DNA from 2 places in the Planotetraspora sp. GP83 genome. Region 1 is predicted to be linked to the other one. Evidence: predicted binding sites of a transcription regulator. Region 1 holds the regulator's gene; the other holds the start of a gene.
The links. Region 1 encodes LexA, which represses DNA repair genes until DNA is damaged. Its sites were predicted from a motif close to TCGAACANNTGTTCGA; they were not measured.

Region 1 (7,515 bases):
CGACGTCGTCGCGCGCTACTGGTTTCAGAAGGGCTACAACGTTCTGCACCCCATCGGGTGGGACTCCTTCGGCCTGCCCGCCGAGAACGCGGCGATCCGGCGCGACGCCCACCCGGCCGAGTGGACCTACGCCAACATCGAGACCCAGGCGAACTCGTTCAAGCGGTACGGCATCTCCTTCGACTGGTCTCGCCGCCTGCACACCAGCGACCCGGAGTACTACCACTGGAATCAGTGGCTGTTCATCCGCTTCTTCGAGCGGGGCCTGGCCTACCGCAAGGGCGGCCTGGTCAACTGGTGCCCCAACGACCAGACTGTGCTGGCCAACGAGCAGGTGGTCGCGGGCAGGTGCGAGCGGTGTGGCGCCGAGGTGGTCCGCCGCGAGCTGACCCAGTGGTACTTCAAGATCACTGACTATGCCGACCGGCTGCTAGACGACATGGCACAGCTGGAGGGCGGCTGGCCGGAGCGCATTCTGACCATGCAGCGCAACTGGATCGGCCGCTCCACGGGCGCGGACGTCCAGTTCCAGATCGAGGGCCGCGACGAGCCGGTCACCGTCTACACGACGCGCCCCGACACGCTGTACGGCGCGACCTTCTTCGTGGTGGCCGCCGACGCGCCGCTGGCCGAGGAGATCGTCGCTCCCGGGCGGCGCGAGGCCCTGGCCGCCTACAAGGCCGAGGTCGCCAAGCTCTCCGACATCGAGCGCCTGTCGACCGAGAAGGAGAAGACCGGCGTCTTCCTGGGCACCTACGCCATCAATCCGGTCAACGGCGAGCGCATCCCGGTCTGGGCCGCCGACTACGTGCTGTCGGACTACGGCCACGGCGCCATCATGGCGGTGCCGGCCCACGACCAGCGCGACCTCGACTTCGCCCTGAAGTTCGGCCTGCCCGTGCAGGTCGTTGTGCACACCGGGCTGGCCGACCCGGGGGAGACGGGCGTCGCCACGCCGGGCGAGGGCACCCTGGTCAACTCCGGCCCGCTCGACGGGCTGTCCAAGGACGAGGCGATCCAGCGGATCATCGAGGTCCTGGCCGAGCGCCGCACCGGCAAGGCGGCCGTCAACTTCCGGCTGCGCGACTGGCTGCTGTCGCGTCAGCGGTTCTGGGGCACCCCGATCCCGATCATCCACTGCCCCGACTGCGGCGAGGTCCCGGTCCCGGACGACCAACTGCCCGTCACGCTGCCCGACCTGCGCGGCGCCGACCTCAAGCCCAAGGGCGTCTCGCCGCTGGCCGGCGCCACCGACTGGGTCAACGTGGAGTGCCCCAAGTGCTCCGGCCCCGCCCAGCGGGACACCGACACGATGGACACCTTCGTCGACTCCTCGTGGTACTACCTGCGGTATGTCGACCCCCACTACACCGGCGGGCCGTTCGACGTCGAGAAGGTGCGCCTGTGGGGCCCGATCGACCAGTACATCGGCGGGCAGGAGCACGCGGTGCTCCACCTGCTGTACACCCGGTTCTTCACCAAGGTCCTGCACGACATGGGCATGGTGGACTTCAGCGAGCCCTTCCTGCGGCTGCTGAACCAGGGGCAGGTCATCAACCAGGGCAAGGCCATGTCCAAGTCGCTGGGCAACGGCGTGGACCTGGGCCAGCAGATCGACGCGTTCGGCGTGGACGCCGTCAGGCTCACGATGCTGTTCGCCGGGCCGCCCGAGGACGACATCGACTGGGCCGACGTCTCGGCTGCCGCGTCGCAGAAGTTCCTGGCCCGCGCGTTCCGGGTGATGACGGAAGCCGGCGCGGCCTCGGCCCCAAGTGTGGACTTCTCCACCGGTGACCTGGCGCTGCGCAAGGTCACCCATCGGGCGATCGACGAGGTCACCAGGCTCATCGAGAGCTACCACTTCAACGTCGCGGTGGCCCGCATGATGCAGCTGACCTCGGCCGCCCGTAAGGCGATCGACTCGGGGCCCGGCGCCGCCGATCCGGCCGTCCGAGAGGCCGCTGAGGCGCTGGCGGTCATGCTGTCGCTGATCACGCCGTACGTGGCGGAGGAGGGCTGGGAGCGGCTCGGCCACGGGCCGTCGGTCGCCAGGGCCGGATGGCCGGTCGCGGAGCCCGCGCTGCTGGTGCGGGAGTCGGTCACGGCGGTCGTTCAGGTGGCCGGCAAGGTCCGTGACCGCTTGGAGGTCTCGCCGGACATCTCGGACGCCGACCTGCAGGCGCTGGCCCTGGCCTCGGACAAGGTCCAGCCGTACCTGGACGGGGCGCCCCGCAACGTGATCGTCCGCGCCCCGAAGCTGGTCAACATCGTGCCGTGATGCTTGGCACGGGGTAAGCCGGCATCAGCAAGCTGGCACAGTGCTCCGCGGTGACGCCATGATGACGTGGTGCCGCCGCGGAGCGGTGCAGGGCTACAGCTTGCGCAGGACCGCGGTGACCTTGCCCAGGACGGTGGCCTCGTCGCCGGGGATCGGCTCGTAGCTCGGGTTGTGCGGCACCAGCCACACGTGCCCGTCCTTGCGCTTGAACGTCTTGACCGTGGCCTCGCCGTCGATCATGGCGGCCACGATGTCGCCGTTGTCCGCGACCGGCTGCTGCCGGACGACGACCCAGTCGCCGTCGGCGATCGCCGCCTCGATCATCGAATCGCCGGTCACCTGGAGCAGGAACAGCGTGCCCTCGCCGACGAGCTGCTTCGGCAGGGCGAACACGTCCTCGATGCTCTGCTCGGCCAGGATCGGGCCACCGGCGGCGATGCGGCCCACAAGCGGAACGTAGGCCGCCGTGGGGCGGTTGAAGCCGCTGTCCTCCTCCGCGGCGTCCGGATCCACCCACAGCACCGGCTCGCCCGGCAACCGGACCTCCAGGGCCCTCGGCCGGTGCGGGTCGCGGCGCAGGTAGCCCTTGCGCTGGAGCGCGGTGAGCTGATGCGACACGCTGGAGGTGCTGGTCAACTGGACCGCCTCCCCGATCTCCCGCATCGACGGCGGGTAGCCGCGCTGCTGGACCGAGTCGCGGATCACCTCAAGGATCTTGCGCTGCCTCGGGGTGAGACCAAGCGAGTCCCGCCTGCGCACGGCGAGGTCGCCGACGCTCTGATCTTGCGCACTTCGGTCACTCACGATGCCACCTCTCAATCCGTGTTCCTCAAGTCGCACAGAGCGACCGTACCGCGATTCAAGATCATTATCAAACAATTGTTCGATTGTCCTCGAAATCGTCGGCGTCGTGGTGTACAACATCGTACGGGAGTTCGATCGACATCGTGTTCGATTTTCCGATCTTCTTCGTGACTGTGTCCGCGCAGCTCAGGAAACAGTTCCGGGAGGTAGTCATGCGACCGGTCCCCAGTCCCGTCCCCAAACGTCCCGACCCCCCGCTGCGCCTCACCCGGCGCGGCAAGATCGTGCTGGTCACCGTGGTCACGGCCCTCGCGCTCGGCGTGCTCTGGCTGGGCACCCACGCCGCCGTGACCGCCTCCAGTGGCCCCGCCTCGCCCGCCCGGAGCGGCCTGCCGTACGTCACCGTCCAGCGGGGTGACACGCTCTGGAAGATCGCCGACGCCGTCAGTGAGGGGGACGACCCCGCCCCGTTTGTCCGGCAGATCATGAACCTCAACGGCTTATCCGACTCGCTCATCCAGCCCGGCACCCGGCTCTATCTCCCGAGCGGGATGCCCGGCTAGTCTCTCGCGCCCGGAACCCTCCGGCCTGAGGGTGGCCTCCCACTCCGCCGCGACACGCTGGCTGAACAGCGACTTCGGGTGCGAGGGGCGCTTCGACTTGCGTTCATGGACGGGCACTTCTACGGTTGGACCACAACATCTAGTAGTCACATCGATGTAAGTTCACCACAGCTTGTGGTTGCGGTGTGCGTTCATGGGAGGCGATGGCATGCACTGTCCGTTCTGTCGCCACCCGGACACGCGGGTCGTGGACAGCCGATCGACCGAAGACGGGGCGGCCATCCGCCGTCGGCGCACGTGCCCCGAGTGCGGGCGCAGGTTCACCACCCAGGAGACCGTCCTGCTCATGGTGAGCAAACGCAGCGGGGTCACCGAGCCCTTCTCGCGCGACAAGGTCATCGCCGGGGTACGGCGGGCCTGCCAGGGACGCCCGGTCAGCGAGGATTCGCTGGCGCAGCTCGGGCAGCGTGTAGAGGAGAGCATCCGGGGCACGGGAGCGGCCGAGATCGCCTCGCACGAGGTGGGGCTCGCCATCCTCGGCCCGCTGCGCGATCTCGACGAGGTCGCCTATCTCCGGTTCGCATCGGTCTACCGCGGGTTCGAGACGCTGGCCGACTTCGAGGCGGAGATCGAGCAGCTCAGGGTGGCTCGAACCGCGCCGAGCGAGCAGTAGGACGCCCCCTGCGCCGGGGACCGGCCGGCGCGACGATGTGGTTATGAAGACACGTGGTCCGACACCAGGGGCTCCAGCGGCCCTAGGAGGGGGAAGTCATGACGGAAGTGAACGGCACCGTGACGGGGTCGGGGGGCGCGGTGGCCGGAGGCCGTAAGCGCGCGCGCAAGGGTCTCAAGATGAAGCGCATCTTCACGACCGCCGGAGTGCACCCGTACGACGAGGTCCGCTGGGAGCGTCGCGACGTCGTGATGACGAACTGGCGCGACGGCTCGGTGAACTTCGAGCAGCACGGCGTGGAGTTCCCCGAGTTCTGGTCGGTCAACGCGGCCAACATCGTGACGACCAAATACTTCCGCGGGGCCGTCGGCACGCCGCAGCGCGAGTGGAGCCTCAAGCAACTCGTCGACCGGGTCGTGGGCGTCTACACCCGGACCGGTGTCGAGCACGGCTACTTCGCCGGCGACGAGGACGCCGAGATCTTCGACCACGAGCTCAAGCACGCCCTGATCCACCAGATCTTCAGCTTCAACTCCCCGGTGTGGTTCAACGTCGGCACGCTCTCCCCCCAGCAGGTGTCGGCCTGTTTCATCCTCGCCGTCGACGACCAGATGGAGTCGATCCTCGACTGGTACAAGGAAGAGGGTGTGATCTTCAAGGGCGGCTCGGGCTCGGGAGTCAACCTCTCCCGCATCCGGTCGTCCAAGGAACTGCTGTCCAGCGGTGGCACGGCCAGCGGCCCGGTCTCCTTCATGCGCGGCGCCGACGCCTCCGCTGGGACCATCAAGTCGGGCGGCGCGACCCGCAGGGCCGCCAAGATGGTCGTCCTCGACGTCGACCACCCCGACATCGAGGAGTTCATCGAGACCAAGGCGCGCGAGGAGGACAAGATCCGCGCGCTGCGCGACGCCGGGTTCGACATGGACCTCGGCGGCAAGGACATCGTGTCCGTGCAGTACCAGAACGCCAACAACTCGGTCCGCGTCTCCGACGAGTTCATGCGCGCCGTCGAGGCCGGCGGCAAGTTCGGCCTGCGCGCCCGCCTGACCGGCGAGGTCATCGAGGAGGTCGACGCGAAGTCGCTCTTCCGCAAGATGGCCCAGGCCGCGTGGGAGTGCGCCGACCCCGGCCTGCAGTACGACGACACGATCAACGACTGGCACACCTGCCCCGAGACCGGGCGGATCACGGCCAGCAACCCCTGCTCGGAATACCTCCACCTCGACAACTCGTCCTGCAACCTGGCGTCGATCAACCTGCTGAAGTTCCTGCGCGAGGACGACACCTTCGACATCCCGAACTTCGTGAAGCTGACCGAGCTGATCATCACGGCGATGGACATCTCGATCACCTTCGCGGACTTCCCGACGGAGAAGATCGGCGAGACGACCCGCGCCTACCGCCAGCTCGGCATCGGCTACGCCAACCTCGGGGCGCTGCTCATGGCCACCGGCCACGCGTACGACTCGGACGGCGGACGGGCCGTCGCCGCCGCGATCACCTCGCTGATGACCGGCGCCTCCTACCGCCGCTCGGCCGAACTGGCCGGGATCGTCGGGCCGTACGACGGCTATCAGCGCAACGCGGAGCCGCACAAGCGGGTCATGCGCAAGCACGCGGCGGCCAACGACGACCTGCGCACGCTCAACGACATGGACAAGACCATCCACGCCGAGGCGACCCGGCAGTGGCAGGAGTGCCTCAGGCTCGGCGAGAAGAACGGCTACCGCAACGCCCAGGCGTCGCTGCTCGCCCCGACCGGCACGATCGGCCTGATGATGGACTGCGACACCACCGGCATCGAGCCCGACCTGGCGCTGGTCAAGTTCAAGAAGCTCGTCGGCGGCGGCTCCATGCAGATCGTCAACCAGACGATTCCGCGTGCGCTCCGGCAGCTCGGCTACCAGGAGGAGCAGGTCGAGGCGATCGTCGAGTACATCGCCGAGCACGGCCACGTGGTCGACGCCCCCGGGCTCAGGACCGAGCACTACGAGGTGTTCGACTGCGCCATGGGCGAGCGGGCCATCGCCCCCATGGGCCACGTCCGCATGATGGCGGCCGCCCAGCCGTTCCTGTCCGGCGCGATCTCCAAGACGGTCAACCTGCCCGAGACGGCCACCGTCGACGAGATCGAGCAGGTCTACCTGGAGGGCTGGAAGATGGGCCTCAAGGCCCTGGCCGTCTACCGCGACAACTGCAAGGTCGGCCAGCCGCTGTCCGCCGCGAAGAAGCCCTCCGAGGAGCCCGAGCCCGCCCCCGTGCAGGTCATCGAGGTGCCGCGGCCGACCCGCCGCCGGATGCCGAACCAGCGGCCCAGCCTGACCACGCGCTTCACCGTCGGCGGCGCCAAGGGCTACATGACCGCCTCGTCCTACCCGGACGACGGCCTCGGAGAGGTCTTCCTGAAGATGTCCAAGCAGGGCTCGACCCTCGCGGGCGTCATGGACGCGTTCTCCGTGGCCATCTCGATCGGCCTGCAATACGGCGTGCCGCTGGACACCTACGTCCAGAAGTTCGTCAACATGCGGTTCGAGCCGGCCGGCATGACCGACGACCCGGACGTCCGGATGGCGCAGTCCGTCATGGACTACATCTTCCGGCGGCTCGCGCTCGACTACCTGCCGTACGAGGACCGCGCGGCGCTCGGCATCTTCTCGGCCTCCGAGCGTGCCGCCCAGCAGCGCGGCGAGGACCCGGCGGCCCTCCAAGAGGTAGTGGACACCGCCGCGCTGGCCCAGTCCGCGCCGATCGAGGAGAAGCCCAAGGCTGTCTCCGTCGCCGATCCTCAGCGGGCGGGGGTCACCTCGCTGGAGAGCCACCAGGGCCGTACGGCCGACGCCCCGCTGTGCATGACCTGCGGCACGAAGATGCGCCCGGCGGGTAGCTGCTACGTCTGCGAGGGCTGCGGCAGCACCAGCGGCTGCAGCTGACGGCTGGTTTCAGCAGAGGGCCGGTCTCGGGCTCGGGCGGCAACTTCGCCGGGAGTCCGGGCCGGCTTTCCCGTTATTCTGCTTCGAAGGCGAGCCGGTCGGTGAGCCAGCGATGAAACTTGATCGCGAACCTGACCCAGTGGGCGATAACCGTAGTGAGATGCTCCCGCGTGACACCGGCGCCGATGTAGAGCTGTGAGTCGCCGATGACCCGGATGAGCCCGCTGTCGGGCGTGAAGGCGTAGACCTTCGGCCACATGGTGTCCG
Region 2 (7,515 bases), on a different contig from region 1:
GCTTGACCGCGTCCTCCTCGAGCTCGGTCAGCGTCCTCGGGGGGTGGGCGATCCCCGCCTCGGCGAAGGCCCTCTTGTTGTAGAACAGCCCCCAGGCGTCGGCCAGCAGCGGCAGCGCGCACCGCCGGCCCCGATACTGGGTGTACTCCAGCGCGGGCTTCGGGAACGTCTTCTCCACGTCCACGCCGGACCTGGCCAGGAACGGAGCCAGGTCCAGCCACGCCCCCGAAAGGCAGAACTGCCCCACGTTGTCCGTGGTGAACGAGGAGACCACGTCGGGCCCGTTGCCCGACCTGATCCCCTGGACGATCTTGTCGTCCGCCACGTTGGAGACCGTCCTGACGGTGATCTCCGGGTGGAGCTTCCTGAATCTGGCGAGGCTCTCGTCGATCGCCTTCACCTCGTGCGGCTGCTTCCAGCCGTGCCAGAAGGTGATGGTGACCGGCTGTCCGGAGGCCGCGCCGCCCCCGCTCGCCGGGGCGCCCGCGCATCCTGTCATGAGTACGGCGAGCAGGGCCGCCCCTGCGAGTGTTTTTCGCATGCCGGGGCTCCTTTCAAAGGGGGGTGGAGAGGGGTCGGCCCGAGGATTCGCGCGCGACAACGACCGCGACAACGACGGCGGCCCGGGGACTGTTCGTGGAATGAATCGCTGAAAAGGTCAGCCGAGGGTGTTGAGCATCGCGGTGTAGGCCTGCTTGGGCTTCAGCGCGGAGTCCCAGGGAAGCGCGTCACCCGGAGCCGGCGGGTAGCTGCCGACGTCCGCGGTCGAGCCGTACTTGTCGGTGAAGCCCCAGGTGGTGAAGCTGGTGCAGGTGGGCTCCTCGCGGCAGACCTTGAGCTTGCCCGCGATCTCGTCCGCCTGGATCTTGCGCTGGCTGGAGCTCACGAGGACGTCCATCTCCGAGACTCGGACCTCGACGCCCAGCGCGGCGAGCTTCTTCACGTGCGCGCGGAAGGTCTCGGCGGGAACGCGGTCGCCCGCCTCGTACTCGTGGTTCTGGAACCCGACGCCGTCGATCGGGACCCCGCGCTGCTTGAGCCGCTTGACCAGGTTGTACAGCGCGTCCCAGCGCTCGCCGTTCGCCTCCGCGCCGTACTCGTTGAGGAACAGCTTGGCGCCCGGGTCCACCTGGTGGGCACGCTGGAAGGCCAGGTCGATGTACTGCTCGCCCATCGACTTGAACCAGGGGCTTTCGGGGCGCAGGCCCTGGTGGCCGTTGGTGTAGTCGGCGTCCTCGTCGGACATGGGCTCGTTGACCACGTCCCACTCGGCGACCTTGCCCTTGAAGTGCCCGGCCACGGCGTCGATGTGGTCGAACATGGTCTGCTTGGTGGCGTTCTGCCGCATCCAGGCGGGCAGCGCCTCGTGCCACACCAGCGTGTGCGCGTGCACCTTCATGCCGTTCGCCTGGGCGAAGGCCACCAGCGCGTCGCCGTCCTCGAACGTGAAGACGCCCTTACGCGGCTGGACGAACTGCGGCTTGAAGTCGTTCTCCGGGGTGAGCATGTCGAACTGGCCGCCTGCCAGCGCGCGGTAGCCCGCGTCGGCGAACAGCGGGGCGCTCGCCAGGGCCGCGCCGATGTCGATCGGACGGGGCAGGGCGGCGGCGCGCCTGCGCAGGGAGTCGGCGAGCACCGGCTGGGCCAGCGCGGGGGCGTCGGCGACGGTCAGGTTGTCGCCGCCCTCCCCCTGCGCGGTCAGCGAGACGAGCGTCCAGCCGCCGCCCACCTCTGCGTCCGCCCCGAACCAGATCAGGCCCTTGAAGATGCCCGGGTTGCCGAGCGTGCCGACCTTGGCGCCGTTGGCGTAGAAACTGAAGGTCTGGCCGACGCCGCGCACCTCCACGGTGACCCGCCCGGACAGGCCCGACCCGTACGACTTGGTGGTCGCGGGCTTGTCCGAGCCGCCGTTCCAGAGGCTGACCGTGAGCTTCCCGCCCTTCACCCCGAGGCGGAGCGACGCCGGTTCCTGCCGCCACTCGTCGTAGATGATCGGGACGCCGCCGTAGAGCTGCAGGTACGCGCCCTTGTCGCCGACGCCGTCCATGACGGCGGTGACCCGGAAGTCGCCGTCGGCCTTCAGCCGCGGCCCGCGGAGGTTGACCGGCGGATCGGCCTGTCCCCCTGTGCCGTTCACGTCGACGATCCTGCGGTCGAGCGGGGTGATCCGCACGCCGTCCGGCTGGACCTTCGCCCCCGCGAAGTGGCTCCAGTCGTGCCCGGCGATCAGGTCGTCGGCCGCCGCGGCGGGGCCGGCTAAGGACACGACCGCGGTGAGGGTGAGCAGGGCAAGCCCTGCGGCTCGGAGTTTCATGTGACTGCCTCCTTGTGTTGGGGGGTGCGGGTGGCGGTGGCCTCGGCGATGAGGCGGGTCGCGACCTGGCGCCAGGCGAGGTGCGACGCGCGTGCGAGAGCGCCGACCAGTACGGGGGCGTCGCCGAGGCCGGAGACGGCGATTCTGGGCGGGCGCGGGAGCAGGCCGCCGAGCGCGGCCTCGATCGTGGGCAGGATCTCGGCGCAGGCCAGCCCGATGCCGCCGCCGAGCACGACCAGCTCGACGTCGGCGACGCGGGCGAGGTCGGCCACCCGTACGGCGATGCGCCGCGCCTCCTCGGCGAGGATCCGCCGGGCCAGCTCGTCGCCCTGCCGGGCGGCGGCGAAGATGTCCTCGGGAGTAATGCGCAGGGACGAGCCCGCCTCCGCCGCCCAATCGGCCGCCCAGCCGAGCAGCGCGTCGGCCGACGGGCTGTCGGGGGCCACGAGGCTACCCGGCGGAGGGTTGTCGATCTCACCGGCGGCGCCGCTGTGGCCGCGGTGCGGGCGGCCGCCCAGCACCAGCCCCGCGCCGACGCCGGTGCCGACGGACAGGAAGGCGAAGTCGTTGACCCCCCGCCCGTGCCCGGCGGCCTGCTCCCCCAGAGCGGCCAGGTTGATGTCGTTCTCCGCGACGGCGGAGACCCCCAGCGCCGAGGTCAGCTCGGCGACGATCGCGAACCCCTCCAGCTCGGGCGGGTTGCTGTCGCGCAGGATCCCTTCCTGGGGGTCCACCACTCCGGGGACTCCCGCCACGACCAGCTCGATCGGGACGTCCTCGGCGAACTCGTCCCTGATCCGGGTGATCGCCGCCATGACCGTCTCCGGCGCCGAATCCCCTATCCGGACGTCGTGCCTGGCCCGCATGGTGCCGTCCAGGTCGGCCAGCGCGCCTCTGACGAAGCGGCCGCCGATGTCCAGTCCGAGCACACAGGCCACGTCCGCGGCGGGGGCGAAGTAGACGGCGCCGTAGTGGGTCTTCCCGGGCGGCTCCGTCTCCCTGACGAGGCCGGCCGCGATCAGCAGGTCGAGCGCGCTGCTCACGGTGGGCTTGGTCATGCCGGTACGCCGCGCGATCTCGGCCCGGGAGAGCGGCGGATCCCTGCGGATCGCCTCCAGCGCGACAGCGGCATTGGTCTCGCGCAGGGTGCTCAGGGTGGCATGGCTGCTGTGCATGCCCCGCACTTTAGTAAAGAGCTTTAACGAAAAACAAGTTAAAAGTCTTTACCAATTTGCGGACAGTCTCGTCCGGGCGGCTGCCCTCGCCATGGCCCCGCCGTACGTCCAGGTCGTCTCTACATCGGGAACGCGGCCGCGTCGTTGCGGAGAGCCATGATCAATAATGTGGCGATCAACGTGGCGATCAACAGCCAGCTCACCACGATGATCAAGGTGGACCGGCGTGGCCACTGGCGGGCGCGGCCGGCCGCCCGGCGCCGCCCGCGCTGCCGACGCTCCACCCGCTCGTTGAACGACTCGAGCCTGGCAGCGAGTCTCGGGTCCTCATCGGTGAGGTGCCGCTCGATCATCGCCAGCATCCGCTCTTCGTCCTGCGACCAGGCCATGGGGCACCTCTCCCAAGACGCAAGGTGTGTGCCGACGTTCTGCCCAACCATGAAGATCATTAGCCGTATCCAAGACCCGGTATTTACCGCGCGTTGTGAGTTGCGATCTTCATCGAACTCGCGTTCTAATCATGTCATGCGCTGGGACAATCTGCGTCTGACCGATCACGGTCAGCGCGACGAGGCCCTCCCGCTCTTCGCGCGCGGGGCGGTGACGAGGACCTTCGACACGCCGGAGTTCCGGGGCATCACGTTCTACGAGATCCACGCCCGCTCGGTCATCAACCGCGTCCCCGGCCAGAGCCGCGTGCCGTTCGAGTGGACCATCAACCCCTACAGGGGTTGCAGCCACGCCTGCACGTACTGCTTCGCCCGGAAAACGCACGAATATCTGGACCTCGGATCGGGCGAGGACTTCGACTCCAAGATCATCGTGAAGGTCAACGCGGCCGAGCTCGTCCGCAAGGAGCTCGCCGCGCCCAGATGGGCCGGGCAGCCCATCGCGATGGGCACCAACGTCGACTGCTACCAGCGGGCCGAGGGGCGATACAAGCTCATGCGCGGCATCCTGACCGCCCTGCGGGACGCCGCCAACCCGTTCTCGATCCTCACCAAGGGCTCCCTCATCCTGCGCGACCTCGACCTGCTCACCCAGGCGGCCGAGGTGACCGATGTCAGCACCGCCGTCTCGGTCGGCTTCGTCGACGACGCCATGTGGCGCGCGGTCGAGTCCGGCACACCGCACCCGCGCAAACGGCTGGAGGTCTGCGCCGCCCTGACCGAGCACGGCATCCGCTGCGGCGTGCTGATGGCCCCGATCCTCCCCTACCTGACGGACTCCCCCGCCATGCTGTCGGAGACCGTACGGCGGATCGCCGAGGCCGGCGCCGCCTACGTCGCCCCGATCGCGCTCCACCTCCGCCCGGGCGCCCGGGAGTGGTTCATGGCGTGGCTCTCCAGGGAGCACCCCCGGCTCGTCCCCCGCTACATGGAGATGTACGGCAGGGGCGCCTACGCCCCGAAGGCATACCAGGAGCGGCTCGCCCAGGAGGTCGCGGCGCTGGCCCAGCGGTACGGCATCGGCCGGTCGAGCTCTCACGACGCCCGCCGGATCCCTCAGCGCCCGCGGCCCACCAGGGCCTCCGCGCCGGAGCAGCTCACCCTTCTGTGACCCCTAGCCGATACCGGTTTCCCTCGACGAGGGCCTCACGGACAATGAAGCGTCAGAGGGCACGGGCGGGAGGAAAACGCGGCATGGATCAGCAAGACCTTCGGCGGCGGTTCGGCACACTGACCACCGCCCACCTGGCGGACGCCTGCATTCGCGCTCAGCTCCCCGTGCGCTGCGGGCCCGCGCTCCTGCGCGCCGTGGTGCCCGGCGGCCGCCTCATCGGGCGTGCGTCCCCCGCCCGGCACGCCGGCAGCGTCGACGTCTTCCTGGAGGCGTTCGAACGGGCGGAGCCCGGCGACGTGCTGGTGGTCGACAACGGCGGACGGCTCGACGAAGCCTGCGTCGGCGATCTCGTCGTCCTGGAGGCTCAGGCGGCCGGGCTGGCGGGCATCGTGATCTGGGGGCTGCATCGCGACACGGCCGACATGAGAGCCATCGGACTGCCGGTCTTCAGCCTGGGAGCGATCCCGACCGGCCCGCTGCGCCTCGATCCCCGTCCCCACGACGCGATGGACTCCGCCACCGTGGGCGACTGGACCGTCAGCCGTGACGACCTGGTCCTGGGCGACGACGACGGCGTGCTCTTCGTGCCCGCCGCCCGCGCCGCGGACCTCTTCAGGCTCGCGGAGAAGATCCGCGACACCGAGCGACGCCAAGCCGACCGGATCCGCGCGGGCGACTCCCTGCGCGGCCAGGTGCGGTTCGACTCCTACCTCGCCCGCCGCCGGGAGACGCCTTCCCTCACCTTCCGCGAACACCTGCGAGCCGTGGGCGGCGCGATCGAGGAGTGACCCCCAACTCGTCGCGTCACTCCCCGCCGGCCCGGACCTCCCCGATACCATCGGCAGGCGTGGAGGACTTCGTCCGGGCGCACACCAGGCTCGCGGCTGTGCCGTACGTGCCGGAGATCCTCCTGCACCAGACTCCCTCCCTCCCTCCCCCGCCGGCTGGCCGCGAAGCATCCGGCGACCAGCCCGACGACGAGGACTCCCCTGATGACCCCGGCGGCGAGGCGCGGGACGGCCAGCTGTACGCCATCTGGGAGCGGACGGGGCGATTGCCGTTCTGGGCCTACGCGTGGGCGGGCGGGCAGGCGCTCGCGCGGCACGTGCTCGACCATCCCGAGCTGGTCCGGGGCCGGACCGTCCTCGACCTCGCCACCGGATCGGGCCTGGTGGCCATCGCCGCCGCCCTCGCCGGAGCCGCCCGGGTGACGGCCAACGACATCGACCCGCACGCACTCGCCGCGACCGCCCTGAACGCCCGCGCCAACGGCGTGACCGTCACGCTCGTCGAAGGGGACCTGCTCGGCCGCACCGCCACCGAGGACGTCGTCCTCGCGGGGGACGTCTTCTACGAGAAGCCGCTGGCCCGCCGGGTCATGCCGTTCCTGGAGCGAGCCCGGGGCGTGGTCCTGGTCGGCGATCCGGAGCGAGGGTGCTCCTACCTGCCCGCGGACCGCTTCGAACGCGTCGGCGTCCATACCGTGCCGGCGCCCCTGGAAGACACCCCGCGCAAGCGCACCACCATCTGGCGCCTCGTGTGATCCAGATCACAACAACATCCACGCTGTCTGCCACGTCACAGGAAAGGGGGACCGACGACTACATGAACGGGGCATGATTTGTCGTTTTCACGCCGTGCCGTGCTGCGTGCACCGGCCAAGGCGCTCGCCAAGGGACTGCTAAAAGCACTCGAGGCCCGCGACCGGCGCCGAGCCCGCACCGCGCCGCCGCGCAGCGGCCGCGAGGTCCGCATCCTGTTGCTCCACGCGAACGGCATGGGCGGCACGATCCGGACGGTGTTCAACCTCGCGGGACACCTCGCCCGCACCCACGACGTCGAGATCGTCAGCGTGGTGCGGGAACGCGAGACGCCGTTCTTCCCCGTTCCGCCTGGAGTGCGGATCCGCTACCTGGACGACCGGTTGCCCAGGCGTAGAGGTCTGCTGTCGCGCTTCCCCAGCAGGCTGGTTCCGAAGGACGAGGCGGCTTACCACAGGTTCTCCCTGCGGTCCGACCTGAAAGTGGTCCGCTACATCCGCTCACGCCGCCAGGGCATCCTCATCACCACCAGGCCCGGCCTCAACCTGATCGCCGCCCGGGTCGCCCCGCCCGAGATCATCACGATCGGGCAGGAGCACGCCAACCTCGCCTCTCACGAGCCGGGGGTGCGCGCCCGGATCCGCCGCCGGTACGGCAGGCTCGACGCCCTGGTCACGCTGACGCGGGCCGACCTGCGGGATTACGAGCGCGTGTTACGGGAAAGGCCGGCCGTGCTGGCGCAGATCCCGAACGCGGTGACCCGCCTCGGCGGCGGCCCGTCCCCTCTCACGGACAAGACCGCCGTCACCGTAGGCCGCCTGAGCCACGTCAAGGGCTATGACCTGCTGATCCGCGCCTGGGCCCACGTCGCGGCTCGGCACCCCGACTGGACTTTGCGCATCTTCGGGGACGGCCCGCGCCG

Region 2: the regulator LexA is predicted to act here: its motif matches at 3,991-4,006, upstream of ABH927_RS00530 (Rv2578c family radical SAM protein).

Annotation. Positions count from the first base shown of each region.
Region 1 is NZ_JBGCBZ010000032.1:66,572-74,086, forward strand. It holds gene leuS (leucine--tRNA ligase) at 1-2,278, shown strand, start outside; gene lexA (transcriptional repressor LexA) at 2,372-3,085, opposite strand; gene ABH927_RS31395 (LysM peptidoglycan-binding domain-containing protein) at 3,295-3,645, shown strand; gene nrdR (transcriptional regulator NrdR) at 3,854-4,318, shown strand; gene ABH927_RS31405 (vitamin B12-dependent ribonucleotide reductase) at 4,417-7,248, shown strand; gene ABH927_RS31410 (YbjN domain-containing protein) at 7,322-7,515, opposite strand, start outside.
Region 2 is NZ_JBGCBZ010000001.1:116,015-123,529, reverse strand. It holds gene ABH927_RS00550 (extracellular solute-binding protein) at 1-541, opposite strand, end outside; gene ABH927_RS00545 (endo-1,4-beta-xylanase) at 659-2,314, opposite strand; gene ABH927_RS00540 (ROK family transcriptional regulator) at 2,311-3,489, opposite strand; gene ABH927_RS00535 (DUF3040 domain-containing protein) at 3,609-3,878, opposite strand; gene ABH927_RS00530 (Rv2578c family radical SAM protein) at 4,015-5,049, shown strand; gene ABH927_RS00525 (RraA family protein) at 5,133-5,840, shown strand; gene ABH927_RS00520 (methyltransferase) at 5,900-6,595, shown strand; gene ABH927_RS00515 (glycosyltransferase family 4 protein) at 6,695-7,515, shown strand, end outside.